DNA from 4 places in the Yinghuangia aomiensis genome. Region 1 is predicted to be linked to each of the others. Evidence: riboswitches for the same ligand, from Rfam matches in the RefSeq annotation. Region 1 holds a riboswitch; each other region holds the start of a gene.
What was found. A riboswitch is a leader RNA that binds a small molecule or an ion and turns the genes downstream of it on or off. The one in region 1 is predicted to bind cyclic di-AMP.

Region 1 (7,156 bases):
GCAGCGCGGTGGCCTCGTCGGCGATCGCGGAGAGCGCGAGGGTGGCCAGGCGGACACCGACCGGCGGGTACGGGTCGTCGTCCTCGATCAGGCGCGCGAACGTGCGCCGGAAGCGGTCGACGGCGGCGCGGACGTCACCCCGCAGGACGGCCTCGTCGACCAGCACGAGGCCCGCGACCAGCGTCGCCGTCCAGTTGAACGGCCGCTTGTCGAAGAGCGCTTGGGCGCGGTCGACGACGCCGGGTTCGCCGCGGCCGAGCGGCACATACAGTGCTCCTTCGGCGACGTGGCCGAAGGCGGAGGGGGCGCTGCCGGCGGCTTTGAGGGCCTCGTCCCAGCGTCCCAGGGTGTAGAGCGCAAGGGCGCGGACGTAGCGCAGGTGGAGGGAGTACGGCGACGACGTCTGTGCGGTGCGGCGGGCCAGGTCGAGGCCTTCGTCGGTCCAGGCGAGGGATTCCTCGACGAGGCCGGCTTCGAAGCAGCCGAGGGCCAGGCCGTACATGGCGCGCAGCTCGATCGCCGTGTCGCCCGCGCGCCGCGCCAAGTCCCGGGCTCGGTAGAGGATTTCGCGGCCTTCGGAGGTCTGCCGGTTGGCTTCGTGGGTGGCCAGCGTGCTGATCAGGACGTCGGCTTGCACGGCGTCCGCGCCCAGCTTTTCGGCGGCTGCGAGGGCGCGCTTGCCGACGTCGCGGACGACGTCGATCCGGCGGATGTACCAGGCGGCCTGGACGTGTGTGGCGGCCGCCCACGCCCAGGTGAGCGACGGCGGTTCCTCGGGGATCAGCGCGAGCGCTTCGCGGCTGAACTCGAAGGCGGAGTGCAGGCTGTCCACGTTCATCAGGCTGGACGCGAGCGTGTAGCGGACCTTCGCGGCGACCAGCGTGTCGCCGTGCGAGCCGACCCGGTCGAGGGCGGCGCGCGCGAGGTGCACGGCGCGGTGTGCCTCGCCCATGCGGACGGCCGCGGCGGAGGCGCGCAGGGTGAGCGCGATGTCGTCGGTGCCGGTCAGTTCCGCGGCGTCGGGGACGGCGTCCCACAGTTCCAGTGCGGCTTCGACGTGCCGGAGTTCCTCGGCGGGCGCGCCGACGACGGCGGCGTGGCCCGCGGCTTCGAGGGATGCGGTGAGCGCGCCGGGCAGGTCGTGGCTGGCGGTGTGGTGGTGGGCGCGTTCGGCGGCGCTGCCGCCGCGGCGCTCGAGGGAGCCGAGGAGGCGCGCGAACACCGCGTGCAGGCGGACGCGTTCGCCGGGAAGCAGGTCGCCGTACGCGGCCTCCCGGGTCAGCGCGTGCCGGAACGAGTAGCTGCCGTCGTCGCCGGACACCAGCAAGTGCCGGCCGACGGCCTCGCGCAGCGCGGCGTCGAGGTCGTCGTCGGGCAGTTCGACGGCGTCGCGCAGCAGACCGTGCTCGACGCTCCGCCCGGCGACCGCGGCGGTCCGCAGGACGCGCTGCGCGGTCGCCGGCATCTGCTCGATGCGGACCAGCAGCACCTCGGCGAGCCCGGCCGGGACACCGGCGTCGTCGGCGGTGGCGGCGCGGAGTTCTTCGGCGTAGAAGGCGTTGCCTTCGGCGCGTTCGACGATCCGCGCGACGGTGTCCTCCGGCAGCGGGTCGCTGCCGAGTCCGCGCACGAGTTCGGCGACCTCGGCGTCGGCGAGCGGCCCCACGTCGAGTCGGGCGACGACCGGGAGGCGGACGAGTTCGGCGAGCAGCGGGCGCAGCGGATGCCGCCGGTGCAGGTCGTCGGACCGGAGCGAGACGAGCAGGGCGATGCGCTGGTGCGGCGCGGTCTCGCCGGCGCGCTGCGGGGCGAGGCGGCTGAGGAGGAAGCGCAGCAGGTCGCGGGTGGACTGGTCGGCCCAGTGCAGGTCCTCGAGGACGAGGAGCAGCGGGGCCTGCTCGGCGAGGTCGGCGAGCAGGGCGGCCATGTCGTCGAGGAGGCGGAGCCGGACGCCGGGTTCGGTGCGGCCGTCGTAGGCGGAGCCGCCCGCGCCGTGCAGGCGCAGCACCGCGGGGTGCTCGTCGAGGATCGCGGCGGAGGCCGGGTCGGCGGCGACCGTGCGGAGGATCTCGGTGAACGGGAGGTACGGCAGGCCGACCTCGCCGAGGTCGACGCACTGCCCGGTCAGCACGGTCATGCCGTCGGCGGCCGCGCGGGCGGCGGCTTCGGCCAGGAGGCGGGACTTGCCGACGCCGGCGTCGCCGGCGAGCAGGAGTGCGCGGGGGTCGCCCGCGCGGGCGCGCGCGAGGACGTCGTCGAGGGCGGCGGTCTCCGCGCCGCGGCCGACGAAGGGCGTCTGGAATCCGGGTTGCGGCACCACACGGACATCCTGACACGCACGGGTGACGGCCTGCGGAAATGGGACGACACCGCGGGGCGGGCGGCTGTGGCGCCGGTCTCTTTCGCGCCTGCCGACCGACCCGGGTAGGCAAATTCGGACAATAACGGACGTGTACGGATTCGCCCCCTCGGGCTGTTCCGGCGAATTCCGATCATTTTGCGTGACCGGACCACCACGCTCACGCTCCGCAGTATCCGCATGTCACACCCCGGTCTTCGATATGTCGACCTGACGACAAGACGTTTTGACGCGATCTTTATCCCGCCTCCGGGGCGCCTTGCCGAGTTGTGGCGGCCGGTCCGACCTGGCTAGCGTCCGGGACCGGTTTCGCCGCCCAGGCGGAATCCACCCGGCCGGTACGCCGAATCCCGTCCCCGGCCGCGGTGCTCGGTGCCCAGCACGTCCGGACGGGAGCGGGGGAACCAACGTGATGCGCCGTACCCGGCTCGCCGGGTGCGGCTTGGGGTGAAGCCGTGCCCGTTTCCGGACCTGGTCCGGAGGACGCGCACGGCCGGGCCGCTCCGGCCCGAATCCGACAGCTCACCTCGCAGGCGGCAGGAGAGGAACGACTTCATGCTGTCTGCCCACAGCCTCCGGCGGGTCCTGGCCGCCGCGGGAATCGCCGGCCTCGGTGCCGCCCTTCCCGTCGTCAACGCCGGTGCCGCGCACGCCGCCCCCGAGCTTCCCCGCAGCGTCCCCGCGATGGCGCAGCCGTCCGTCGAGGACACCGCGGCCGCCCCCGCGCCGGCCGCCGCCCCGACGGCCGACACCACCGCCACGTACACCGTGGTCGGCGGCGACACGCTGTCCCAGATCGCCTTCGCGCACCGCATCGACGGTGGCTGGCCGGCCCTCTACGAGCTGAACCGCGACCAGCTCGCCAAGGGCGCGGACTGGATCGACATCGGCCAGGTCCTCAAGCTCGCCGGCTCCGCCGCCGCGCCGACCAAGGCCCCGGCCGCCCCGCTGACCGAGGACCCGGCTCCGGCCGCGCCGAAGACCACCACCCAGAAGAGCACCGCGAAGTCGGACGCGACCGCGCAGACCAAGACGCTGTCGGCCAAGCCGCAGAGCAGCTCCGCGAAGGCGTCGACGCTGACCGAGGACACCTCGTCCTCGTCCTCGTCCTCGTCGTCTTCGTCGACGTCGAGCAAGGCCGCGACCGCCATCGCGTTCGCCAAGGCGCAGCTCGGCAAGCCGTACGTGTACGGCGCCGAGGGCCCGGACGCGTACGACTGCTCGGGTCTCGTCCAGGCCGCGTACAAGGCCGCGGGCGTCTCGCTGCCGCGCGTCACCAACGACCAGTTCGCGGCGGGCCGCAAGGTCTCGACGTCGGACCTGCAGCCGGGCGACCTGGTGTTCTACTACTCGGGCATCAGCCACGTCGGCATCTACATCGGCAACGGCCAGATCATCCACGCGCCGAACTCGCGCACCGTGGTCAAGATCGCCTCGGTCGACTCCATGCCGATCGCCGGGGCGACCCGCCCCGCATGATCTGAGGGTTCTTCCACCGACCGCCCCGCGCGGGGTCCGACGGCTCGCACTTACTCAGCGGGCGAGCCGTCGTCCCGCGCGGGGCTTCGGCGGTTCTCACGGGCGGCGGGGTCGGGGAACCGCACGCGGGCGAGACGGCGCCGCTACCCGGCACTCCCTCGGACCGCCTCGCCGTCCGGCGCCTTGGCGGTCAGGTCCACCGCCCCGGGTGCGCCGCCTGCGGGCAAGGGCGTGGCGAGCACCGTGCCGTCCGCGGAGGCCTTGAGTGCGCCTGTCGCGTCGATGTGCGTGATCCCGCGGCTTGCCGCGGCCAGGAAATAGCGCTGGCCGGACGGGGCCTGCCACCGCCGCCCGGCCACGATGCGCTGGCCGAAGCGGCTGCACAGGGCCGTGTCGTCGGCGCGGCTCAGCGGCTCCGGCGCGGCCTTGCCCGGGCCGCGGAAGACCACGGCGGTGGAGCCGGGGCCCCGCCACGTGTCGGCGCGGACGCACTCCCACGTCGCGCGGCCCGCCGACTCGGGGAGGGTCTGCTCGGCGAAGTCCCAGACGTCGACCGCGCGGATCCCCCGTCCGCGCATCTCCCCCAGCCCGCACGCGTTCGCCGCCCAGCTCGTCAGCGCGGCCGGGCTCAGCGCCTCGCGGGGCGCGCGGGCCGGGTTGTCGGGGCCCGGCAGCGGGTTGTACGTCAGGTGCACCGGGCTCAGATCGCCCAGGTCGCCGACCAGGAACGCGTGCCGTTCGGCGATGCGGTCCGACGAGCGGAGCTGCAGCACCGGCCAGGACCGGCACGCGGTCTGCGCCTCGGGCAGGCCTTGCGTGCCCGTGGTCGGCACGGGGACGGGTTCGGTCGCGCCGTCCGCGGCGACCCGCAGCGGCCGGGGTTCGCCGTCCGGGCGCAGCAGGTCGCGGAGTCCCGCGGAGGCGACCCACGGCGCGAGCAGGTAGCGGACCCGGTCGGCCGACCGGGTGAGCACGAGAGCCGCGGCGGTGGTGACGTCGGCGTCGTCCACGAGGGCGAACTGCAGGGACGCGACGCGGTCCGCGGTTTCGGCGTAGCGCACGACGCGTTGGCCGTCGAACAGCATCACGACGGCCTCGATGCCGTCACCGCTGTCCACGTCGCCCGCGTACAGCAGCCGCGGGTCGGCGGGAGGCAGCGCCGCGGTGGTGCCGGGCGCCAGCGCGGGAAGCGGTCCGTTCCGGGTCCCCGGGGCCGCCGCCGCGCGCCAGGCGTCGAGGGCGCGGGCGAGCAGCGGGCGATCGGCGATCCGGGTGCCGCGGGCGGACCATGCGGTGAAGTCGACCCGGGAGGTGTCGGCCCAGGCCTCGGGCGCGGCCCGGATCAGCCGCTCGGGGACCAGGTAGTCGACCGCCGATCCCCGGACAGCCGCGGGCGCGACGGTGTCCTCGCCGCCGCTGCCGCCTCCCCCGTCGACCAGACCCACCGTCAGGGCCGCGACGCACGCGGCCGCGGCGGCGAGGGCGGTCACCCGGACCCGGCGCCTGCGCCGCAGCAAGTCGGTCGGATAGGCACGCACTTGGCAGGGGTCGAACTCCGGTGAGGCGAGCAGAACTTCGGCATCGACGTCGAAATCCGCCGCGATCCGCTCCGCCGCGGCCAGTGCCGCCGCGGTGTCGTCCGCGCCCGCGTCGTCGAGCACGTCCGCGGCGCCGTCGGCGTCCAGCCCGTCGAGGCAGCACAGCGCGAACGCCGCGCGGGTCGCAGGGTCCGTGTCGGACAGGGCGTTGAGCAACGGCAGTTCGTCTTCGTCCGCCAGTCCCGGAGTGAGCCGCAGCCCCCACACCCCGGGCAGCCCGGGGCGGCGCGGCCCCCGGCCGGGGAACGGCCGCGGCCACCACTCCGACCGCCGCGACTCGGCCAGCGCCGCGGCCACCACCCGCGCACGGACCCATCCGAACGCGAACCCGTCGGCGGGGTCCGCGGTGGCCGCCGCGCCGCCTGCTCCCCCCCGCGCGGCGCTCACCCGCCGGAAGTCCCCCGCCCCGTCGCGCCGATCAGGCTGCCCCGGCCCCCGCTCCGGCAGGCTTCCCGGCACTCCCCGCCCGTCCCGCACACGAGCCCACCACGCCGCCAACCCCCCGCCCGGCAACGCCCGCTGGACAAGCCGGTGCGCGGCGACCACCCGCCCGTGGCGGCCGAGCGCGGGCGGCAGGATGACGTAGGCCAGGCGCACCAATTGCGGATACCGGGCTATCAGGACGGCTTCGGCGTCCCGCAGATCGGCGGTCGGCCGGAGGGCCAGGACGGGCGGCGGTTTGCGGATGGGCATAGGCAGGTCGACCCCCACGGCGGACGGCGTATGCCCGGCAAACGAGTGAAACCCGCCCCGGTCACTGCCCCGCCGACACCGCCCGCGACGCCAGCCCGCACCAACCATTTGCCGCCACCGCAACGACAGCACGCACAGCCCCAGACGCTTGACGCGTCCCGCTCGCGCAGCCCGTCATCTTCGGACGCCAGTTCGATACCATCCTCAAACTCCCCCGCATTCGAACGAAAGTTCGTGGACAATAAGCGACACTTTGCCCGCGATCAGCCGCCTTGTCGGTTCGCGGTGCGAAACTGTGCGCGTTCAGGGCCTCACTCCGTGCCCGCACTCCGCAGGCCCGGATCGGCCCGCCGCTGCGAAGGAGTACCGCCATGCTCGGCACCGCATTCGTCAAGGGCTCGCCCTGCTGGATCGACCTGGGGAGTCCGAACATCCGCGCCGCCGCCTCGTTCTACGGGGAGGTCTTCGGCTGGACGTTCGAGGACTTCGGTCCGGAGGCCGGCGGCTACGGCTTCCTCAAGAACCACGACCGGTCCATCGGCGCGATCGGCGGTCTGGACGAGGGCGCGATGTCCGCATGGACCGCCTACTTCGCCGCACCCGACGTCGACGCCGTCACCAAGGACGTGCAGTCGCACGGCGGTTCGGTACGCGCCGAGCCGTTCGACGTGATGGACGCCGGCCGCATGTCGCAGGTCTCCGACCCGCAAGGCGCCGGGTTCGCCCTCTGGCAGGCGGGCAGCCACGCCGGGTTCGACACCGCGAGCCAGGTCGGCGAGCTGCTCTGGGTGGAGCTGCACACGCCCGACCCCGACGCCGCGTTCGGTTTCTACCGCGACCTCTTCGGCTGGCGCTCGCAGAAGATGGACGCCCCGGGCATGACGTACACGGTCGTGTCGACCTCGCAGGGCGACATCGAGGACGCGTCGTTCGGCGGCATCGCGCCGGACGACCAGCAGGGCCCCCGCTGGGTGCCCTACTTCCACGTCGCGGACCCGGACGCCACCGCGGCCCGCGTCCAGGCCTC
Region 2 (7,156 bases), on a different contig from region 1:
CCGATCTGCTGGCCGGTGGAGACCTTCTGGCCGACCGAGACGGAGATCGAGGAGAGGTGGCCGTACTGGGTGTACTTGCCGTCGGCGTGCTTGATGACGACCTCGTTGCCGTAGGCGCCGCCCCAGCCGGCGGACACGATGGTGCCGGAGGTGACGGCCTTGACCGAGGTGCCGGAGGCGGCGGTGAAGTCCTCACCGGTGTGGCCGTGCGACCACAGCGAGCCCGAGTTGCCGTAGGAGCCGTGCGGGGCGCCCGGGACCGGGCGGACGTAGCCGGTCGACGACGCGGTCGAGGAGGAGCTGCTGCTGTCCGAGGACTTCGCGGTGCTGCTGCTCTGCGACTTGACGGTCGAGCTGCTCGAACCCTTGTCCTCGGTCAGCTTCGACGCCGACGAGGAGGAGGACGAGGAGGACGAGGTGGTGGACGTCGAGGCCGTGGCCTTGGTGTCCTCGGTGAGCTTCGCCGCGGCGGTCTTGCCCGACACGCTCAGCTTCTGACCGATCTTGATCAGGTTCGGGTTGCCGCCGATGACGCTGCGGTTGTCCTGGTAGAGCTTCTGCCAGCCGCCGGAGACGTGCTGGGAGGCGGCGATCTTCGACAGCGTGTCACCGGAGACCACGGAGTACGTGGCGGCGGTGGTCGTCGCGGCCGGCGCGGACGCCTGCGGACGGGCCTCGGAACGCGACGCGCGGTCCTCGCTCAGCTGCGAGCTGCCCGAGTTGGAGGCCGAGTTGGCGGCAGCCTTCGGGGCGGCCTGCTGGGTGGTCTTGGCAGCCGACGCCGAGGAGCCGGTGTCGAGCGACGGGGTGCCGCTGTTCTTGGTCAGGCCCGCCTTGACGGAGCAGACCGGCCAGGCGCCGGGGCCCTGGCTGGCGAGCACCTTCTCGGCGATCGCGATCTGCTGGTCCTTGGTGGCCAGGTCGGCGCGCGGCGCGAACTGCGTGCCGCCGAACTCCTGCCACGTGGAGTTGGTGAACTGGAGGCCACCGTAGAAACCGTTGCCGGTGTTGATCGACCAGTTGTTGGTCGACTCGCACGCCGCGACCTTGTCCCACGTGCTCACCGGTGCGGCGGAGGCGCTGGTGGCGCCGATCATCGGCGCGGCGATCGCGGCGCCGGTGACACCGGCGGCGGCGATGGCGAAACGGGACTTGGACGTAAGGCGCTTGCGGGTCGCAGACAGCATGAAGTAGTTCCTCTCCCACGCCTGCGAGGTGAGCTGTCGGATTCGGGCTGGAGTTGCCCGGCCAGCCTTCGATGGCCCTGTTCAGGGCGTTCGAGGCATGGCTTCACCCCAAGCCGTCCCGGGCGCGCCGCAGCGCACCGCCGGTCCGGCGGATTTCACCTGGTTCCCCCGCTTCTGCCGTCATCGCTTACTCAGCGGTCCCAGCCCGGCCGGCGGCAGAATTCGGCGTTCCGGCGAGTGGGGTCGGCGTTGCACCGACGAGGACGAAGCTAAACGACGCTTCGCTGAATACCCAAATGCCTTGTCGTCGAAGGCAATCCGAGAAATTTCGGGAATACGGAATATCTCACGGAGGGCGACACGGGCCCTCCGCAGCGTGCGGAAATTCTCACGCACGGCGACGGGCCCTGTATCGGCTGTTCGGGAGCGCGACACAGGGCACGTGGACGGTCACACAGGATCAAAGGGTAAAGAGGTAGCAAAGAGCCCAAATCGGATGTTTTCCCACGGTTCATCCGGGCATGACAGGCCCTGCACATGCTGCTCGGCGAAGCGCCGAGCGGGGGTCAAGCACGTGCCACCGACTGGGGGAAGGCGAACACCTGGTCCGGGTCGTAGTGCCGCGCCACCTGCTTCAGCCGCGGCAGATTCCGGCCGTAGTAGGCGGTGCCCCAGTCCGGGAGACTCGCGTCGATGTAGTTGACGTACGCGCCTGTCGCGCCCAGCGCGGCCAGCCCGTCCCGGATCGCGTCCACCGCCTCGGTCGCCTCTTCCTGGCCGCCAGGGGTGGTGCCGACGTAGACCTGAGCGGTGGCGAGCGCGGAGCGGTGCGGGAAAGCGGTGGCGTCGGGGGCGAGCTGCGCGACGGCGCCGCCCATCGAGTCCAGCAGCAGGTCGATCCCGGTCCGCCCGTCCATCAGCTGCACCATCCGCTGCGGGTCCAGGGCGCGGGGGAGCACCCGGGAGACCGCGACGAAGGCGGCCCGGGTCAGTACGCCGCCCTCGGACTGCAGATGGCACTGCTCGATGGTGTCGTTCGCGCAGCCCGCCATGTACTTCATCGCGTCGAGATAGGTCTTGGCCTGCACCGAGCGCGACGTCGGCGGCGTGCCGGCGGCGGCCACCAGCCGGTCCAGCAGCGGGTCCAGTTCGCTCTGCGGCCCGACGTAGCAGCCGCCCACCCGGCAGGTCGGGGGCGTGCCGCCGGAGACCACGCAGTTCGACCACAGCTCCGGCCGGGCGTCCGCGATCCACTCCTGCCACGCGCCGACCACCGACGGCGTCGAGCCGGGCGGGAAGTGCAGCGAGAAGACGGTGAGCGGGGGAGCGGGCTCGGTCCGGAAGGTGAACTGCGTCACCACCCCGAAGTTGCCGCCGCCTCCGCCGCGGAGCGCCCAGTACAGGTCGGGCTCGGAGCACTCCGATGCGGTGAGCACGCAGGAATCGGCGGTGACCACCTCGGCCGCGACCAGGCGGTCGCAGGTCAGGCCGTACTTGCGGGCCAGCACGCCCACGCCGCCGCCCAGGGTGAGGCCGCCGACGCCCACCGTCGGACAGGACCCGGCGGGCAGCAGGCGCCCGGCCTCCGCGAGCGCGGCGTAGACCTCGATCAGCCGTGCGCCCGCGCCGACCTGCGCGGTGCCGTCGTCGAGCACGCGGACCTGCGCCATCGGCCGCAGGTCCATGACCAGGCCGTCGTTCGGCACGCTGTACCCGAGATAGCTGTGGCCGCCGCTGCGGGCCGCGATCGGGACGCCGTGGCCGCGGGCCGCGTCGAGGCAGATCTGCACGTCCTCGGCGGAGGTGCACTGCGCGACAGCGGCCGGGTACTGGGTGTCGTACAGCTCGTTGAAGCCGAGCCGCGCCACGGCATAGCCCTGGTCCTCCGGCAGCAGCAGACGCCCGTCCAGCCGCGCCTTCAGCGCGGACCAGTCCGGCGGTTCGACCGGAGCGCCGGGGACGCGACGGCCGGGGATGCTCCGCACCGACGGCGTGCCGGTGGCCGCCGCACCGGCCGCGCCGGTGACGACCATCGCGCCGCCGAGCCCGAGGGCGGTCAGGAAACCGCGTCGATCGATCGTCATGCGCTCACAGCTCCCGGCGATCCGCGCCCACCACGTGCCAACCACGAGGTTTCGTCATTCTGGCCGCCGCGACCCCGGAAAACCGGGCACGGCGCGCGGAATTGCACCCTTTGGCGGAAGGCCTGATCACTGTTGTGCGGAGCCGTCCGAACTTTGTGCCGTGCCCGCAGCCCGCTGCTGGTGGGCCGGCGACGCGACGACGGTTGCGCCGCCTCCCGGTCGTCCAGGAGCAGCGGCGGCAAGTCCTGCCCCGGACCGAGCCGGTGGCCGCCGTCCACCCCTGCCCGGTTCAGCGCGCCGGGTCCCGGGCCGCGTCCAGCATGGTCTCGATCAGGTCGGCCGCGTGCCGGGTGCCGCCCTCGGTTCGGGCGGCGGCCTGCAACTGTCGTGACCTTTCGGCTCGTTCCCGGTCGGTCATGAGAGCGTGCAGGGCCGCGCGGAGGGCTTCGGGGGTGGCGTCGGGGGTGTCCAGGCGGTGGGCGATGCCGAGTTCGACCAGCCGGTCGGCGTTCATGAACTGCTCGGCGCCCTGCGGGACGGCGATCATCGGGACACCGGCGAGGAGCCCTTCGCCGCAGCCGCCCATGCCCGCGTGGGTGACGAACGCGTCGGCCTGGGCGAGGACGGCTCGCTGCGGGATCCAGGAGTGTACGTCGACATTGGCCGGGATGCCGCCGAGTTCGGCGACGTCGGTGTGCTTGCCGATCTGGAGGACGATATGCCAGCCGGGCAGGTCGCCGAAGGCGGCGAGGCACTGGCGGTAGAAGGCCGGGCGGTGCGTGTAGGCCGAGCCGAGCGAGATCAGCAGGATCTTGGCCGTGCCCGCCGGGCGGTCCCAGGCATCCGTGTCCGCGCGGGTGTCGAAGCAGGGGCCGACGAAGGTCACCCGGCCGGGGTCGACACGGTCGGCGTGCGGCTGCATCGCCCGCGGGATCAGGGCGAGGGCCCGCGGGGGCCGGCCGGAGAAGGCGTCCACGTCCGTGGTGGTCGCGCCGCACGTCGCAAGCCAGCGCGCGAACCGGTCCCGGTAGGCGTCGGCGCCCGGCAACGTGCGTAGCTGGGCGCCGACTTCCTCCTCGTAGCCGTCCCAGCCGACGAACGTCGGGGACAGCTGGAGCAGCGGGCGGCCCTGTGATTCGGCGAGGGCGCGTGCGGCGTAGGCGCCGATGTCGTACAGGTACAGGTCGGCCGGATCGTCGTCGTAGGCCGCGTGCAGTTGCGGGAGCGCTCGGACGGCGTCGTCGAGGAAGAGGCTTGCGGCGGCGATGGGGTCGTCGGGCCACGCGTTGGTGGCGACGGGCAACGTCGAGGTGCACCGCACCGGTTCCGCGCCGCTGGACGCGATGTGGTTTGCGACGGACGGGTCGTTGGCGTAGGTGACCCGGTGCCCGCGGTCCACCAGCTCGCGGATCAGCGCGAGGCTCGGCAGGACGTGGCTGACGACGGGGATGCCGACCATGGCGATGTGGGCGCGGCGAGGGGGCATGGGGGCGCTCGTTTCGGTTGCGGAGCGGGGGCGGAGCGGCGCGGGTCGCGGGGCGGGGTCAGGGGCGGTCGAGCTGCGCGGCGGCCTCTTCGAGGTCGGCGACCGTCCCCGACATGATCGTCCGGACGTGGCGGGTGATGTGCTCCACGGGCCAGTCCCACCATGCGACGGCGAGGAGCCGCTCGACGTCCGCGGCGTCGTAGCGGGTGCGGATGAGCCGGGCGGGGTTGCCGCCGACGATGCCGTAGTCGGGGACGTCGGCGGTGACCATGGTGCCGGCGGCGATGATCGCGCCGTGGCCGATGCGCACGCCGGGCATGACCGTGGCGCCGTGCCCGAACCACACGTCGTTGCCGACGACGGTGTCGCCCCGGCCCGGCAGGCCGGTGATCAGGTCGAAGTGCTCCGCCCAGGACCCGCCCATGGTGGGGAACGGGAAGGTGGACGGGCCGTCCATGCGGTGGTTGGCGCCGTTCATGACGAACCGGGTGCCCGTGGCCAGCGCGCAGTACTTGCCGATGACCAGCCGCTCGGGACCGTAGTGGTAGAGGACGTTGCGCGTCTCGAACGCGGTCGGGTCGTCCGGATCGTCGTAATAGGAGAAGTCACCGACGTCGATCAGCGGCGACGTCACCAGCGGCTTGAGCAGGACGACGCGCGGGTGCTCGGGCATCGGGTGGAGCACGGTCGGGTCGGCGGGAATCGGGGGCATCGGGGAGGCGGACCCTTTCCGGTGGCGTTAGAGCGACAACTGTCGCGTTAAGATGCTGGCATGCTTCCGATCCCTTGATCAACCGGATAATCACTGCCGATGACGAACCCACCCGCCCCTGTCTCCGCCGAGCCCGCGCCGGACCGCCGCCCCGGCGGCCGCACCGCCCGCGTCCGTGCCCAGGTCCTCGACGCCGTGCGCGCCGAACTCGCCGAAGGCGGCCATGAGGGCCTCACGATGGAGGGAGTCGCGACCCGGGCCGGCGTGCACCGCGCCACGGTCTACCGGCGCTGGCGCGACGTCGGCGGCCTGCTCGCCGACCTCATGGCCGCGGCCGGCGAGATCGACTGGCAGCCGCCGGACACCGGCTCACTGCGCGGCGATCTGACGGCGCTCAACACGGAGATCCAGGAATCCCTGGTCGTCGAACCGTCGTTCGCCGTGGCGCTGATGGCCGCCTCGTTTCACTCTGCGCAGGCCGCGCAGGCCCAGACGCGGCTGTGGGAGGACCGCTACGCCCAGTGCGAGATCCTCGTCGAACGCGCCCTCGCACGCGGCGAGTTGCCCGCGGTCCCCACGGACGCCCGAAGCCTGTTGATCGCCGCCACGGCACCGGTCTACCACCAGCTCGTGCTCATGCGCACCGACCCGGACCCGAGGCTCCCGGAGCGGGCCGCCGAGACGGCGGTGTCGGCAGCGGCGGCGGGTGCTTTCGCGCTCCGGCAGTGAGCCGTTCGGTGTCGGCGCCAGCCCATCGTCCCGCAGCCGATCGACTTTGCCGATGACCGCCGTCGTGGGTCCCTATTCCTCCCGGTCGGCGGCGAGTTCGTCCCACGGGAGGGCGCGGAGCGCCGGGAGGGCGCTCTCGCCCTGGGGTACTTCGGGGGTGTCCTGGTACCACACGACCGCGAGCCACGAGTTCCAGAGGAACGGCTCGTTGGCGGGGTCCACCGGGTCGGAGAGCAGCAGGCCGGTACAGGTGACCGCGGGCAGCAGCTCCGGCCGGCCCAGCGGGCCGACCCGGCGCCCCTCGACCGGCCGCCGCACCGGCGGCAGGAGATGCACCGGGAAGTGCGGGTACGTGCGCTCCGCCTTGCGCAGCCGATACGCGATCGACCGGTCGTTGGAGCGCTCCGTCGGATGGCCTGCCAAGAGTCCGTCGTAAGTCCCGGACATGGACAGCGAGGTGAGTTCGACCCTACGGCCGGACAGCAGGGTGAAGCGGGACAGAGGCATGCGCCGATCCTGGCAAAGGAGAGAGGCCCGCGCTGAGCCCGGGCCTCCCTCCTGCGTGTGCCGACTCGGCACCCTACGCCAGCAAGTCGGCGAGGCGGTCGGCGAGTTCCTCCGGGGTGATCGTCTCGATGCCCAGGGACTCGGCCTTGGCGAGTTTGCTGCCGGCCTTTTCGCCCGCGACGACGAGGTGGGTGCGGGCGGAGACGCTGGAGGAGGAGCGGCCGCCGGCCCGGGTGATCAACTCGGTCATCTCGGTACGGGAGTAGGCGGCGAGGCGGCCGGTCATCCCGCCGGTGACCACGACCGTCATCCCGGCCAGCGGCAGGGCGGTCGTGGACTCGTCGGCGGCGGCTTCCGGGTCGGCGTCCGCGGGGGCCGGGGGGACGAAGCCCGGCTGGTCCATGTTCACGCCCGCGGCGACGAGCTTGTCGATGAGCGGGGCCAGGTCGGC
Region 3 (7,156 bases), on a different contig from region 1:
CATGTTGCCGATGAGGTGCACCCAGCCGCCGTGCATGAACATCGCGAACAGCACCGTCAGTGCGGGGATCTTGTCCGGATCCGCGCGGTCCCGGCAGGTGATCGGGCCGTGGTCGGTGGGGACGGTCGCGGGCGGGGCGACGATGCGGCCGTCGCCGACGAGTTCGCTCGGCACCGCGCCGTACTCGTAGTAGTAGCGGCTCTCCGCACACACCTGCGCCTCGGGGCTGCCGAACCGGGCGCCGCCGAACCCGGACAGCGGGCTCATGAGGAAGATCAGGGCGTTCAGTGCGATCAGCGCGTAGGTGACCACCGGGGTCCGGCGGGCCGGAAGCTGGTCGTGCACGGGGATGAGCATGAGCCTATCGTCAGGTATTGATAGGTATTGCCCTGTTATGCCCCGGCGGGGGAAGGGGCTCAGACCAGGCCAGGTTCACCCGGATGGCCGGTGCATTGGAGCAGACCCGAAAGATCGTGCACGCCCGCGCGCCGCAACCGGTCGATCAGCGCCCGCAGGATGTGCGCCGTCGCGCGAGCGTCGCCTATTGCCCGGTGGTCGGCGGGCGCCGGAGCCTCGAAGAGGCGTGCCAGCGTGCCGAGTTTGTAGCTGCCCACTTCGCCGCGCGACACCAGCGTGCGGGCCAGCTCCAGGGTGTCCACCACGACCAGATGCGGCCACGGCTCCCCGCACGACGCGCAGGCCGCCCTCAGGAAGCCCACGTCGAACGGCGCGTTGTGGGCGACCAGCACCGCGTCACGGGCGAACTCCCGGAACGCGGGCAGCACGTGCTTCAGCGGCGGGGCCCCGGTGACCATCGCGTCCGATATCCCGGTCAGCGACGTGATGAACGCCGGGACCGGCACACCCGGCGCGACCAGCGTCGCGAACTCGGCCAGCACGTCCCCGCCGCGCAGCCGCACCGCGGCGATCTCGGTGATCCGGTCCGACTCCGGGTCCAGCCCCGTCGTCTCCAGGTCCACCACCACGAACACCTGGCGTTCGAGGGGCGCGTCGGGATCCCACCCGGCGGACGTTTTTCGCGCCGGGCGCGCCGGAACGGTAACGTCCCGCGCGGGCCCGCCGGACCACGGCGGCGCCGCATCACGCGACCCGGGCAGCGACACGGACTGCGGCACGAAGGGGTCGGGCACCTGGCTGCTCATGCCTCGGACGGTACGGATCCGCCCTGACACGGGCGCAGGCACCCCTCCCGGACGGCGCGCCGGTCCGGCCGCGCGGGATGATGGTGTGCGAGACCCCGATTGGGATCAGACCCGATTCAGATCTGAGAGGAACGTGCATGTCGGTCCCGGCCCCCACCGAGGCGACCCGGTGGCGCTGCTCGCTGTGCGGCAACCTGACGAGGTTCGACGTGACCCGGACGACCCGGGCGGTGGAATTCGTCCACCTCGACCTCGCGGGTGAGCCCCGGGTCGACGAGCGCGAGGTGCTCGAGGACACGATCGAGTCGGTGCGCTGCCGGTGGTGCAACGCCACCGACTCCGTGCAGCTGGTCCCGCGGCCGGGAACCGACGAGAAGAGCTGATCCCGACCGGACCGGTGCCGGGCGCTCCGGCTTGTGCATCGGTTCGGCATCGGCACGGGGAGGCGTGTCCGCCCGCGATGGCGGGCACGCCATGATCAGGAGCACGTTCGAGCCGACCCGGGGCGGGGAGACCGGGCGGAGACGCAACCGGAGGACCAGTGGGCGAGTCGGACACACGCGCGGACTACACAGCCCGCCCCTCCGCCGAGCCCTGGCCCGCTGCCGATGTCACCCCGCCGGGCCACGGTGGGGGCATGCACTCCGCACCCAACGGCGCAGCCCGGCCGCCGCATGCCGCCGCGCCGTCGGCCGAGGCTCCGGGGCACGCGAGCGGAGGCCGCGCGGCTGCCGAGGCAGCCGCCGGCGGCCACGACCGCGGTCCCCGGCACGGGCGTTCCGGTGTGCAAGGTGCGGAGCCCACCCCGATTCCCGATGCGGCTCGCGCCGCCGACGCGGCCGAGAGCGGTGGCCCGGCGCCCCGGTCCGCTGCCACGGCTTCCGGCGGTCCGGGCCCCGACGGCTCTCGCGGGTCGCGTTCCGAGGCGGAAGCCCCCCACGGCCCCCTTCCCGACGGTGTCCGGCAGCGGGTCATCGCGTTGGCCGCGGACGGACTCGGGGCCATGCCGCCCGACGAGATCCCCGTCCCGCTGCGGCAGTTCGCGCGGTTCACCCCCAGCCGGCGCGCCAAGCTGGCCGCCACGCCGCTGGCGGGCGTGCTCGAGAACGACCCCGTCTTCCGGCAGCGGATAGCGGAACGCCTGCGCCGCGCGCTGCCCGACCTCGCCGCCGCGCTGGAATCCGGGCGGCCCCCGGCCGCCGCCGACCCGCTCGACGTCGCCGCCGCCGCGTACCTGCTGCGGCCGCCCGGCTGGGTCACCCTGCTCGACACCGCCGGCCAAGCCGCCGAGAAGGCCGCACACGACCGGGCCGGCGCCGAACAGGCCGCCGTCGTCGCGCGTCTGGAATCCGAACTGGCCGCCCTGCGCGCCTCCACGAAGTCCGAGCACGACAAGGTCCGCGCCGAACTCGACGAGGCCCGCAAGGAGACCGAGCAGCTGCGCCGCCAAGTCCGGGGCCTGCAAGGCGCCGCGAAGCACGCCGAGAAAGAGGCCAAGCACGCCAAGTCCGAACTGGACGCGGTGCGCGCCGAAGCCCAGGCCTCGGTGGCCGCCGCGGACAAGGAGGCCCGGCGGCTGCGCGGCCGGGTGTCCGAGGCCGAGTCGGCGCTGGAAGCCAGCCGCCGCGCCGCGCGTGAAGGCCGCAGCATGGAGGACACCCGGGTCCGCCTGCTCCTCGACACCGTGCTCGAAGCCGCCCAGGGGCTGCGGCGCGAACTCGCGCTGCCGCCGGTCGGCATCCGGCCCGCGGACACCGTCGACGCGGTCGAGCCCGAGGCATCCGGCACGAAAGACATTGCCCAGCGCGCTTTGGAAGGCGACGACCCGGCACTTCTTGATCAACTTCTTGCATTGCCGCAGGCACATTTGGTCATCGACGGCTACAACGTGACCAAGACCGGTTATCCCTCGCTCGCATTGTCCGAGCAGCGGGTGCGGCTGCTCGGCGGACTCGCGGTGATCGCCGCGCAGACCGGCTGCGAGATCACCTGCGTTTTCGACGGCGCACAGCTCGACGCGCCGGTGCTGCTCGCCCCGCCGCGCGGCGTCCGGGTGCGGTTCAGCAAGGCCGGCGAGACGGCGGACGAATTGATCCGCCGCCTGGTCCGCGCCGAGCCGCCGGGCCGCCCGGTGGTCGTGGTGTCGTCCGACCGCGAGGTCGCGGACGGCGTGCGCCGGGCGGGCGCGCGGCCGGTGCCCTCGACGATGCTGCTGCGCCGGCTCGCCCGCGGCTGACCCCGCCCCCGCGGGCGCCCCTTCGCCCGCGGATTGCCGCCCGAACGTGGTCGACCTGTGACGTTGTGTCGGTCACCCTCCCTACCGTGGGTGCGGAAGGTGCTTTTCGGAACGCAACGGGAGGGGTGGCCGACCATGCGGATCTGCTGCCGTACGTGCCGTGCCCGCGGACCGGCGTGCGGAGAATGCGTTATATCGACATTTCTTCGCACGCCCGAGGAAAAGTCGGACTTTTCGCACGTTTCTTCGGAATCCGGCGGCGGCTGCCCGCGCCCGCCGCGCGGAAATACATCCGGTTTCGACCGGTGTGTCGACCTTGACGAAGAATCCCTCGACGCCCTCGCGGTGCTCGCCGACGCGGGCCTGAGCCCTCCGCTCCGGTACCGGGACCGCCGCCCGAAACGACGCTCCGGCAGTCGAGAAAACCGCACGTCCGACGGTGTTTCGGGGGCTCGCGGAGAGTCCGGGACCGGGGTTTCCGGGCCTTCCGGAACACGCCCGAATGCGTCCGGAAAATATGAACAGATGGTCGCCCTGTGATCACCATCCGTGGATCTCGCCGAGTTAATCCCGGGAGATCCGGTAAAACTTTGCGGATTGATTTGAATACGGGCTTGCGCAGTCACTAATGTCTCGGGCTGGGTGACCGCCGAGTCGTCCGCCTTGACCGGGGCGGGCAGCGGACACCCCCGCCGAATCCGGCGAGGTCTCTTCCGGACCGACCCGGAGCCGGGGAACCACCGTTCCCTGGGGTGAATCGGCGCGGTCCGCCGCGCTGTAGGGCCCGCTTCCGGCCCGAACCCGTCAGCTCACCCGGTAGGCGGCGACGGAAGAAGGAGTCCGCCCCTCGTGGCGTCCCACCGACGGCCCAAGAAACCTGGCAAAGCGCGCGTCGGCGTCATCACCGCCGCCGCCGCGACCGCGGTAGCCCTGTCCCCGGGAATGAGCCACGCCGACCCGGCACCGTCCAAGGACCAGGTCAAGGCGCAGATCAACGACCTTCAGCACCAGGCGGAGATCGCCACCGAGGAGCTGAACGGTTTCCAGGAGAAGACCGAGCAACTGCAGGGCCAGGTCGGGCAGATCCAGGAGCGCATCGCCCAGGAGCAGTCGGACCTCATCTCGCTGCAGGACAGCATGGGCGCGGTCGCCAGCGCGCAGTACAAGAACGCGGGCATCGACCCGACGATCGCGCTGCTGCTGTCCGAGAAGCCCGACGACTACCTGCGCAAGGCGTCGCAGCTCGACCAGATCACCGCGCACCAGGCCGACTCGATCCAGGCGATCCAGGCCAAGAAGCGCTCGCTCGACCAGGAGCGCAGCGAGGCGTCGCAGAAGCTCGGCGAGCTGGAGCAGACCCGCAAGAACCTCACGACCAAGAAGTCCGAGGTCGAGGAGAAGCTGCAGAAGGCGCAGCAGCTCCTCAACACGCTGAGCGAGGCCGAGCGCGCCGCGATGCTCGCGGACGACGGCCACGGCGACGACGCCCGCGCGTCGCGCGACGACTCCCGCTCACCGAGCACGCCGACGGCCAAGGCGACGCAGAAGGAGACGCCGCCGGTCGACATCCCGGCGGTCAGCGGCCGGGCCGGCGCGGCGATCGCCGCAGCCCGGGCGCAGCTCGGCAAGCCGTACGTGTACGGCGCCACCGGCCCCAGTTCCTTCGACTGCTCGGGCCTCACCGGCTGGGCCTGGCGCCAGGCCGGCGTCTCGCTGCCGCGCACCTCGCAGGGCCAGGCCGGGATCGGCCCGAACATCCCGAAGAGCCAGGTGCAGCCGGGCGACCTGATCATCTACTACAGCGGCTACTCGCACGTCGCGATCTACATCGGCAACGGGCAGATCATCCACGCGCCGAAGCCGGGCACCAACGTGCGCGTCGCGCCGTGGGACTCGATGCAGATCACCAAGATCGTCCGCCCCTCCTGACCCGTGCGGCCGACCGGTTCGCCGGTCGGCCGTTCCCTCGTCCGCCGGACTCGGCAGGTGCGGCCCCCGTTGGTCTCGTACGATCGGTCCGTGGACGACCGGAGCCTGTGGCTGCGACGAATCCCGCGGTGGCTCCTGGTACTCGTGGCGGTGACCGCCGCGATCCTGATAGGCGTCACCCTGGGACTCGTCGGCATGGGCCCGGGCCGCGGAACGGCTCACCCGCCCGCCGCGCCGGCCGCGCCGAGCGTGTCGGCCCAGGCCGAAGCCCGCGGTGCGGGGCACCCGGCCGGGCAGGAGGAACGGGCCGACGCCCGCCGGAACGACGTCGGGCATCTGCTCGACCGCCGGGCCGCCGCGATACGCGCGCACGACCGCGCCGCGTTCCTGGCCACGGTCGATCCGCGCGCCACACCGTTCCGGGACCGCCAGGCGGCCCTCTTCGACAATCTGGCACAGGTGCCGCTGGCGTCGTGGGATTACCAGGTCGTGGCGCCCGACGTGTTCACACTGACCCCGGCGCGGCAGGCGGAGCTGGGCGGCGACCAGACGTACGCCGCACAGGTCGATCTGACGTACCGCATCGCGGACCTGGACGGCACGCCGATGCGCAGCCCGCAGTACCAGACCTTCGTCAAGCGCGACAACGCCTGGTACGTCGCGGCCGACACCGACGGCGCCACGGCCGACCTCACCTCGGGCGTCAACCTGTGGGACCTGGGCCCGGTGACGGTGCTCAAGAGCAGCGCGGGGGTCGTGCTCGGCATCGGCAACAAGAACGACCTCAAGGCCTACCAGCACGACATCGAGACCGCGGTGCCCGACGTGACCAAGGTCTGGGGCAGCTCCTGGGCGAGCAACTCCGTCGTCGTGGTGCCCGCGGACGAGGCGCAGATGGCGCGCCTGCTGGGGGCCGAGCCGCAGAAGTACGCGCGTATTGCCGCGGTGACCACCGGCGAGCGCGGCGCGGCGGCGGGTGCGGCGCCCGCGGACCGGGTCATCGTCAATCCGGAGGCGTTCCGCGAGCTGGGCGCGGTGGAGCGGCGCGTCGTCATGACGCACGAGATCACCCACGTGGCCAGCCGGGCGTACACCCGGAACTGGACGCCGACGTGGCTGTCCGAGGGCTTCGCCGACTACATCGGCTACCTGGACTCCGGTCAGCCGGTCCGGAACGCCGCGCCGGAGCTGCGGCGCGACGTGCGGGACGGCAAGATCCCGACCGGGCTGCCGACCGACGAGCAGTTCGAGACCACGCAGGACGAGTTGCCGCAGGCTTACGAGATGGGCTGGCTGGCGTGCCGCATGATCGCCGAGCGGTGGGGCCAGGACAAACTGGTCGCGTTCTACCGCGCGGTCGGCGAGCCCGCGCCGGACGGCGCGAAAGTCGACCAGGACAGCCGCCTGTCCGGCGCGATGGTGTCGGTGCTGGGCATGGGCCCGGACGAGTTCACCAAGACGTGGGTGCAGTACGTGCGGATGCAGCTGAAGTGACGTGCCGAGCGACCGGTGCCGACACCGGTGCGGCGACCTGCTCGGCGACCTGCTCGGCGACCTGCGGAGTGACCCTGACGTGAGGATGCCCGGGGGAGGGAAGCGATGAGCGGGCAGCGGATCCTGGTGGTCTGCCTTGCCGTCACCGCGGCGGTGCTGCTGGTGGCGCTCGTCGTCACCACGCCGTGGCGGCCGCTGCCGAGCGTGCCGGGCGGCGCGGTGCATCCCGACGCGGCGCGGGACTTCTCCGCGGCGGAGATCGCCCGCGGACAGGCGTTGGCACGCGAGGCGCGGCCGCCCGCGTACCTGTCGATGGCCGCGTCGCTGGTGGTCA
Region 4 (7,156 bases), on a different contig from region 1:
CTTGCCGAGCGCGGCCGCGATCACGCCGCCCGCCGCGACGTGCAGCCACGGGCTCGGCGCGCCGGCCAGCCGGTCGAGTGCCGTCCCTCCCCCGGCCGCCACGGCGGCGCCGAAGGCGAGGTAGAGGCCGAGGTCGGCCGCGCGGGTGGTGATCAAGGCGGTGTAGGCGGCACGCACGCGGACGGGCTCGCGCCACCAGTACCCGATGAGCGCCCACGAGGTGGCGCCCATGACCTCCCAGCCCATGAGCAGCGCGGGCAGTGTGGTCGCGGTGACGGTCACGAGCATCGCGCCGCTGAACAGCAGCATGAGCCCGAAGAAGCGGCAGCGGGCTTCGTCGGGGCCGATGTCGTGGACGGCGAACATCAGGACGGCTGTCGTGACCGCGGCAACGGTCACCACCAGGAGTCCGGACAGCCCGTCCACGGCCAGGCCGAACGGCGCGCCTTCCAGGAAAGGCACGGCCGTGTGCGGATGCCGGAAGGCGGCGACGACCGCGAGGACGGTGTCCGCGGCCGCGACCGCCGTCGCCGCGCCCGGCGCGAACCGGTCGCCGCGGCGTCCGGCCCCGGCCCCGGCCCCGGCCCCGGCCAGCAGCGCACCGGCGGTCAGCGGGACCGCGACCAGCGCCCACGGCAGCGCGGTCACCCGCGCAACTCCGCGGCCTCGTCGGTCATGTCGACCTCGCGTTGCCGGAACAGCGCGGTGACGACGGCGAACCCGACGGCCATCTCGACCGCCATCACGGTCACCGCGAGCACGATCAGGACCTGCCCGTCGGAGGAGGCGGGTGCGATGTAGTGCCAGATCGCCGCGGCGGCCAGGATCACGCCGCCGATCATCAGCTCCAGGCCCATCATCAGCATGACGATCGACTGCTGGGTGAGCGCCCCGAACAACCCCACGCTGAACAGGGCGGCGGCGACCAGGAGGAACAGTTCGAGGTTCACCGGCCGACGCCTCCGCGAACCGGGTCGTCGGCGGGCCTGGTCCGCAGATCGTCGCCGAACCGGTCGTACCGGCCGCGGCGGGTGGCCAGCACGACCGTGGACACGATGGTCGCGAACAGCGTGACGCCCAGCGTCATCATGGTCAGCATCTGCGGCCCCATCAGGGCCAGTCCGAGGGCCTTGGTGGGGTCCGCGTCCGGCATCGTCCCGGCGCGCCCGGGCCACGGCGCCAGCAGGATGCCGACGGCCAGCGCGGCGAACACGCCCGCGCACACGGCCGCGGCGCCCTTGGTGTTGTGCACCATGGACATCGGCATGAGGCCGGCCGGGTTCATCATGAACATGACCATGAACACCGCCATGATGGCCATCTCGATGGTCATCATGAGGATGACGACCACGCCGAGGTAGTCCAGGCCGAGCTGGATCACGAGACCGCCGACGCACAGCAGCGACAGCAGCAGCGCGTACGTCGCCCGCGGCATCGAGTCGAAGCGGAACACCATGGCCCCGCTCACCACCGCCGCCACGGACAGCACCCAGAACACGGTGTCGCCGAGCATCCTTCGTCTCGCTCCCTTCCGCTCCCCTACCGGTTCCGCACGACAACGGCGACGGCCAGCGCCTGCAGCAGCGTCAGCGGGACCAGCACCATCCAGGCCACCTCCATGTAGCGCTCCATGCGCACCGCCGGGACCAGGCGGCGTCCGGCGACCAGGAGCCCCAGCACCGCGGCCGTCTTCAGCAGCGTCCACAGCCACGGCGGGAGGAGCGGCCCGTTGCCGCCGCCGAGGAACAGCGGCACGCTGAACGCGGCGGTCACCGCGAACAGCAGCCACCGGCCGCCCATCAGCAGGAGCCGGTCGGCGCCGCTGTACTCCAGCACCGCACCGCCCGCGAGGTCGCGCCCCAGCGGCTGGCCGAACGGGCCCCAGAACGCCATCGCCATCGCACTGAGCAGGTAGACGACGAACGCCACCGGCATCCACACGACGAACCACAGCCCCTGCTGCGCACGGACCACGTCGCCCACGCCGAGGGATTCCGCGCCGAGCGCCGCGGTGGTCAGGGCGAACATGTGCGGCAGCTCGTACGCCAGCCCCTGGGCCAGGAAGCGGTATCCGCCGATCAGCGACAGCGCCGAGTTCGGACCCCACCCGGCGAGCCACACCGCCGCCCAGGCGAGCGCCTCCATGGCGTTGAACCAGACCACGCCTACCGCCGGGTCCGTCGCCGCACCCCACCCCCACGGCAGCACCGCCGCCGCCAGCACCGCGGCGACCGGCACCAGGGCGATACCGAGGCGGCCCAGGAGCGGATCCGCGGCGTTCGTCCGGCGCCGCTGCTGCCCGAGCAGCCGCACGCTTTCCCGCATGGGCGCCGCGGCCTCGCGCAACGCCCGTCCCCCGCTGCCGCGTTCGGCCCGCGCGGACAGCACGGCGTCGAAGCCCGCGGCCGCGGTCGCGAGCACGGCCAGGGCGAACGGCACGGCGAGGACCGCCCCGAGCGGTGCCGTGTCAGCCATGGGCCGCCGCCATGCCGAGCACCTCGTCCACGTCCGGATCGAGACTCGCGACGATCAGCCGGGCGCACGCGAACTCGGCGCCGGCCAGCAGGCCGGGGAGGACGTCCAACAGGGCCTGCGACGGCGGGCGTCCGTCGAGGCGGCCGCGCGGCCCGTCCGCCGCGTCGGGGGGCAGCGGGTTCCGGTCGTCGAGACGCGCCGCGGCGGCCTCGATCGCGTCCAACCACGCCAGCACCCGACGGTGCACGTCGCCGGCTGCGGCGGGTCCCATGAGCCCGGCCGATTCGGCTTGGGGGGAGGGAAGTTCGCCGATCCCGGCGGTGAGATGGCGCAACGCCGCCGAACGGCGGACGGAACGCACGAGCCGGGGTAACTCGGCAGCGACCGTCACCGCCGCGGCGCCGCCGAGCAGCGCGTCGCGCAAGCGCCGGGCGCGGGCCGCCGGTTGCGGCCGGCCCGCGACCGAGAGCAGCCGGGCAAGGCTGTCCAGGTGCGCCGCGCAGGACCGGCGCGCGGCCGCGCCCTCCGGGACGGGCAGGCCGTGCGCGGCCTGCAGCCACGGCTCGGTCCAGAACGGCAGGTCGGCCGGCGGCTCGGAGGCCCACCAGCGCACGGCGGCTTCCTGGATCACATCGCCCTGCAGCGCGACGTCGACCAGCAGTCCCGTGGGCCAGTCCGGCAGCGCCGGACCGAGCGTCAGGTGCAGGCGGTCCAGCCGCAGCCCGTCGCGGTCGTCGGCGCGATCGGCCATCGGGAGCCCGGCGACGAGACCACCGTGATGGTGGCCGTGGCCGTGGCCGTGTTCTCGGCTGTGTTCTGGGCCGTGTTCCTGACCGTGCTCGGCATGGCCGTGTTCCGCGTGGCCGTCTTCCTGACCGTGTTCCGCGTGGCCATGTTCCGCGTGGCCGTGTTCGTGCTCGGTGTGGCCGTGCTTCGCGACGTCGACGGGCCCCGGGCCGTCCCCGCCCGCCGCCAAGTCCCGGCGGACGTCCGCCAACGCGTCGCCGACCCTCGTCGCATGCGGGACCACCGCGTACGCCTTGGGCCCGGGCACCGCCGCCCACACCGCGGCGAGGACGTCGTGGTGCCCCGCACCCGGCACTCCGCAGACCACCAGGGCCGATGCCGCCGCCGGCCTGTCGGCGAACCCCGGTCCGTGCGCGCCGAGTTCCGCCTCCAGTGCGAGGCGCTGGCGGGTCGCGCCGGGCAGCGTCACCGGCAGGACGGCCGGACGGCGCGCCGACGCCGCGCGAAGCCGCGTGCTCAGGCCCACCGCAGGGCGCCTTCCCGCCACGCGTAGACGACCGCCGCGAAGAGGATGCCCAGGAAGAGGAACATCTCGACGACCGCCGGCGTCCCCACCTCGCGGACCGTCCTGACCCACGGGTACATGAAGAGCATCTCCATGTCGAAGGCCAGGAAGATCATGGTCACCGCGTACCAGCGCACATGGAAGCGGGACAGGGCGTGCTCGCGCGGCGGTACGCCGCCGGAGAACGCCGGGGATGCCAGTGGCGACCGCTGCGCGCTCAACAGCGTGTTCATCCCGTAGACCGCGGCGACCCCGGCGACGGCCACGCCGAGCAGCACCAGGGCCGGCTCCCAGACACTCACGGCGGCCATCATGCCCGTTTTATCCGGAACGCCCGACGTGACACGCGGTCACCGGCGGACCGGGCCCACCAAGGAATGACGCCGCGGCCGACCCGGACACTCCAGTCCCGGTCGGCCGCGGCGCCGAGGTCAGGACGGGCGGACGATCTTGGTGATCGGCATCGAGTCCCACGGCGCGGTGCGCACGTTGGTGCCCGGCTTCGGCGCGTGGATGATCTGCCCGTTGCCGATGTAGATCGCGACGTGCGAGTAACCCTCGTAGTAGATGATCAGGTCGCCCGGCTGCACCTGGCTCTTCGGGATGTTCGGGCCGATGCCCGCCTGGGCCTGCGAGGTGCGGGGCAGCGAGACGCCGGCCTGGCGCCAGACGAAGCCGGTCAGGCCCGAGCAGTCGAAGGAGTCCGGGCCGGTGGCGCCGCGCACATACGGCTTGCCGAGCTTCGCCTTCGCCGCGGCGATCGCGGCGGCGGCACGGCCGCTCGCCGGGACGTTCGCCGGCGGGGCTTCCTTCTCCGCCCTGTCCGCCCTGTCCGTCTTGTCGCCCGCGGTCGAGCCCGGCGTGTTCGGGGTGCGGGTGTCGTCGCGCGACGCGCGGGTGTCCTCGCCGTGGCCCTCCTGGGCGAGGAGCGCGGCGCGCTCGGCCGCGCTCAGCGTGTTGAGGAGCTGCTGCGCCTTCTGGAGTTTCGCGTCGACCTCGGTCTTCTTCGACTCGAGGTTCTTGCGGGTGTCCTCCAGCCGGCCGAGCTTCCGGGACGCTTCGCTGCGCTCTTGGTCGAGCGAGCGCTTCTTGGCCTGGATCTGCCGGATCACCTCCGCCTGGTGCGCGGTGATCTGGTCGAGCTGGGCAGCCTTGCGCAGGTAGTCGTCCGGGTTCTCGGAGAGCAGCAGCGCGAGCGTCGGGTCGATGCCCGCGTTCTTGTACTGCGCGCTCACCAGGGCGCCCATGCCGTCCTGCAACGCGATGAGGTCGGACTGCTCCTGGGCGATGCGGTCCTGGATCTCGCCGACCTGGCTCTGCAGTTGCTCGGTCTCCTCCTGGAAACCGTTCAGCTCCTCAGTGGCGATCTCCGCCTCGTGCTGGAGGTCGTTGATCTGCGCCTTGACCTGGTCCTTGGAAGGAGCCGGGTCGGCGTGGCTCACGCCGGAGGACAGGGCGACCGCGGTTGCGGCCGCGGCGGTGACAACACCTATTCGCGCTTTGCTCGGTTTCTTGAGCCGTCGGTGGGACGGCACTCGGGCGGCCTCCTTCTTCCTCGGCCGCCTACCGGGTGAGCTGACGGGTTCGGGCCGGAAGGAGGCCCTACAGCGCGGCGGACCGCGCCGATTCACCCCGAGGAACGGTGGTTCCCCGGCTCCGGCTCGGCCCGGGGAGACCTCGCCGGATTCGGCGGAGGCGCCCGCTGTCCGCCCCGGTCAAGGCGGACGACTCGGCGGTCGCCCGAGACCAAACCTTAATGATCACGATCAGGTACAACCAAATGGTCTGCCCGGCTTGCGCAAGTGCGCGCTCCGCCGCGGCCGTTCACCCCGACACACCCGCTCAACCCACTTGTGACGCCCACGTTTCGCGTTTCCAGCGGCATTGCCCGTTTCTCCATCAAATACTGCTGTTTGCCCTGCTGTTCACAATTGACGCCTGCCTTCGGCGCCGCACAGAATCGACACGTGATCAGTCGCCACCGCATTTCCCACATGCCGGTGCCCCCCGGCGCGCACTGTCGCTGAACGACGCGCGCCGCCATGTGCGGGCCGGTTCTTCTCCGTTGCCCGCTCGTCCCGTTCGGTTGTCACCGCGCCCGTGGCGCGGCGGTCGCGCGTGCCGCCATCCCCTGCCGGGCCCTTGCGGGCTGGGGATTCCGCCATCCGTGTCTTCGTCGGGTTTCCCGACGTCCGCCTGTGAAAGGGCCGATCAGTCATGACCGCATCCACGCTCGACCAGATCACCGTCACCAAGGTTGCCGGGCGCATCGGCGCCGTCGTCGAGGGCGTACGCCTCTCCGGGGACCTCGACCCCAGCGCCGTCCAGGCCGTGCGCGACGCCCTGCACGCCCACAAGGTCGTCTTCTTCCGCGGCCAGGACCACCTGACCGACGAGATCCAGCTCGCCTTCACGCGCCTGCTCGGGACCCCGATCGGCCACCCGACCGTCAACACCGAAGGGCAGTACGTCCTGCCCATCACCAGCGAGTACGGCGGCGCCGCCGACCAGTGGCACACGGATGTCACCTTCGTACCCGCCTACCCGCTGGCGTCGATCCTGCGCGCCATCGACATCCCGTCGCACGGCGGCGACACCGTCTGGGCCAACACCGCCACAGCTTACGACGAACTCAGTCCGGCGCTGCAGGAGTTGGCGAACGGACTCCGGGCGATCCACACCAACGCCTACGACTACGCCGGCCTTTCGCCGGACAAGGACCCGGAGGCGTTCAAGCGGTACCTGGAGGTCTTCGCCTCCACCGTGTACGAGACCGAGCACCCGGTGGTGCGCGTGCACCCGGTCACCGGCGAACGCACGCTGCTGCTGGGCGGGTTCGTCCAGCGGCTGGTCGGCTACTCCCGCGAGGACTCGCGGCTGCTCGTGGACCTGCTGCAGGGCCACGTGACCCGGTTGGAGAACACGGTGCGCTGGTCGTGGCGCGAGGGCGACGTGGCCATCTGGGACAACCGGGCGACGCAGCACCGTGCCGTGTCCGACTTCGGCGGGGCACGCCGCGTGCTGCACCGCACGACCGTGGACGGCGACGTTCCGGTGGGCGTCGACGGCCGGGCAAGTGTGGCGGTCAAGCCGCGGCCTGCCGACAACTGAGCCGGGCAACGAGTCGGACAAACGAGTGGGGCGCCGGGACGAAATCCCGGCGCCCCACTCAGGGTTGGCGGTGAAAAGCGATCGATCCGCGGCAGCCCACGGGCACCGCGGATCGATCCAGGTCCTACTCGTACGTCGCGGCCGCCTCGCGCAGCGTGCGGATCACCGTCTCGGGGTCGTAGGCCGCACTCGGTCCGGGCGTGTAGGTGACCGCCCGCAGCGTGCCCGTGTACCGGAACGAGCCGTGCCGCTCGTACA

Region 2: it holds a riboswitch for cyclic di-AMP, as region 1 does, so the genes downstream of both, ABEA93_RS23750 (transglycosylase family protein) here and ABEA93_RS35500 (NlpC/P60 family protein) in region 1, are expected to answer to the same signal.
Region 3: it holds a riboswitch for cyclic di-AMP, as region 1 does, so the genes downstream of both, ABEA93_RS07800 (C40 family peptidase) here and ABEA93_RS35500 (NlpC/P60 family protein) in region 1, are expected to answer to the same signal.
Region 4: it holds a riboswitch for cyclic di-AMP, as region 1 does, so the genes downstream of both, ABEA93_RS23520 (C40 family peptidase) here and ABEA93_RS35500 (NlpC/P60 family protein) in region 1, are expected to answer to the same signal.

The regions. Positions count from the first base shown of each region.
Region 1 is NZ_BAABHS010000039.1:62,150-69,305, reverse strand. Features, by position in the region: gene ABEA93_RS35505 (helix-turn-helix transcriptional regulator) at 1-2,317, opposite strand, end outside; cyclic di-AMP (ydaO/yuaA leader) riboswitch at 2,723-2,909, shown strand; gene ABEA93_RS35500 (NlpC/P60 family protein) at 2,915-3,838, shown strand; gene ABEA93_RS35495 (hypothetical protein) at 3,982-6,147, opposite strand; gene ABEA93_RS35490 (VOC family protein) at 6,501-7,156, shown strand, end outside.
Region 2 is NZ_BAABHS010000017.1:111,377-118,532, reverse strand. Features, by position in the region: gene ABEA93_RS23750 (transglycosylase family protein) at 1-1,187, opposite strand, end outside; cyclic di-AMP (ydaO/yuaA leader) riboswitch at 1,191-1,394, opposite strand; gene ABEA93_RS23745 (FAD-binding oxidoreductase) at 1,754-3,271, opposite strand; gene ABEA93_RS23740 (macrolide family glycosyltransferase) at 3,561-4,757, opposite strand; gene ABEA93_RS23735 (CatB-related O-acetyltransferase) at 4,816-5,469, opposite strand; gene ABEA93_RS23730 (TetR/AcrR family transcriptional regulator) at 5,569-6,198, shown strand; gene ABEA93_RS23725 (hypothetical protein) at 6,271-6,705, opposite strand; gene ligA (NAD-dependent DNA ligase LigA) at 6,779-7,156, opposite strand, start outside.
Region 3 is NZ_BAABHS010000004.1:335,884-343,039, reverse strand. Features, by position in the region: gene ABEA93_RS07820 (rhomboid family intramembrane serine protease) at 1-357, opposite strand, end outside; gene ABEA93_RS07815 (exonuclease domain-containing protein) at 417-1,163, opposite strand; gene ABEA93_RS07810 (hypothetical protein) at 1,301-1,546, shown strand; gene ABEA93_RS07805 (NYN domain-containing protein) at 1,948-3,399, shown strand; cyclic di-AMP (ydaO/yuaA leader) riboswitch at 4,080-4,237, shown strand; gene ABEA93_RS07800 (C40 family peptidase) at 4,249-5,328, shown strand; gene ABEA93_RS07795 (gluzincin family metallopeptidase) at 5,419-6,822, shown strand; partial or broken gene ABEA93_RS07790 (M48 family metallopeptidase) at 6,928-7,156, shown strand, end outside.
Region 4 is NZ_BAABHS010000017.1:60,377-67,532, forward strand. Features, by position in the region: gene ABEA93_RS23490 (proton-conducting transporter transmembrane domain-containing protein) at 1-648, opposite strand, end outside; gene nuoK (NADH-quinone oxidoreductase subunit NuoK) at 645-950, opposite strand; gene ABEA93_RS23500 (NADH-quinone oxidoreductase subunit J) at 947-1,513, opposite strand; gene ABEA93_RS23505 (NADH-quinone oxidoreductase subunit H) at 1,540-2,475, opposite strand; gene ABEA93_RS23510 (hypothetical protein) at 2,468-3,748, opposite strand; gene ABEA93_RS23515 (NADH-quinone oxidoreductase subunit A) at 3,739-4,101, opposite strand; gene ABEA93_RS23520 (C40 family peptidase) at 4,219-5,322, opposite strand; cyclic di-AMP (ydaO/yuaA leader) riboswitch at 5,333-5,489, opposite strand; gene ABEA93_RS23525 (TauD/TfdA dioxygenase family protein) at 6,005-6,898, shown strand; gene ABEA93_RS23530 (arylsulfatase) at 7,023-7,156, opposite strand, start outside.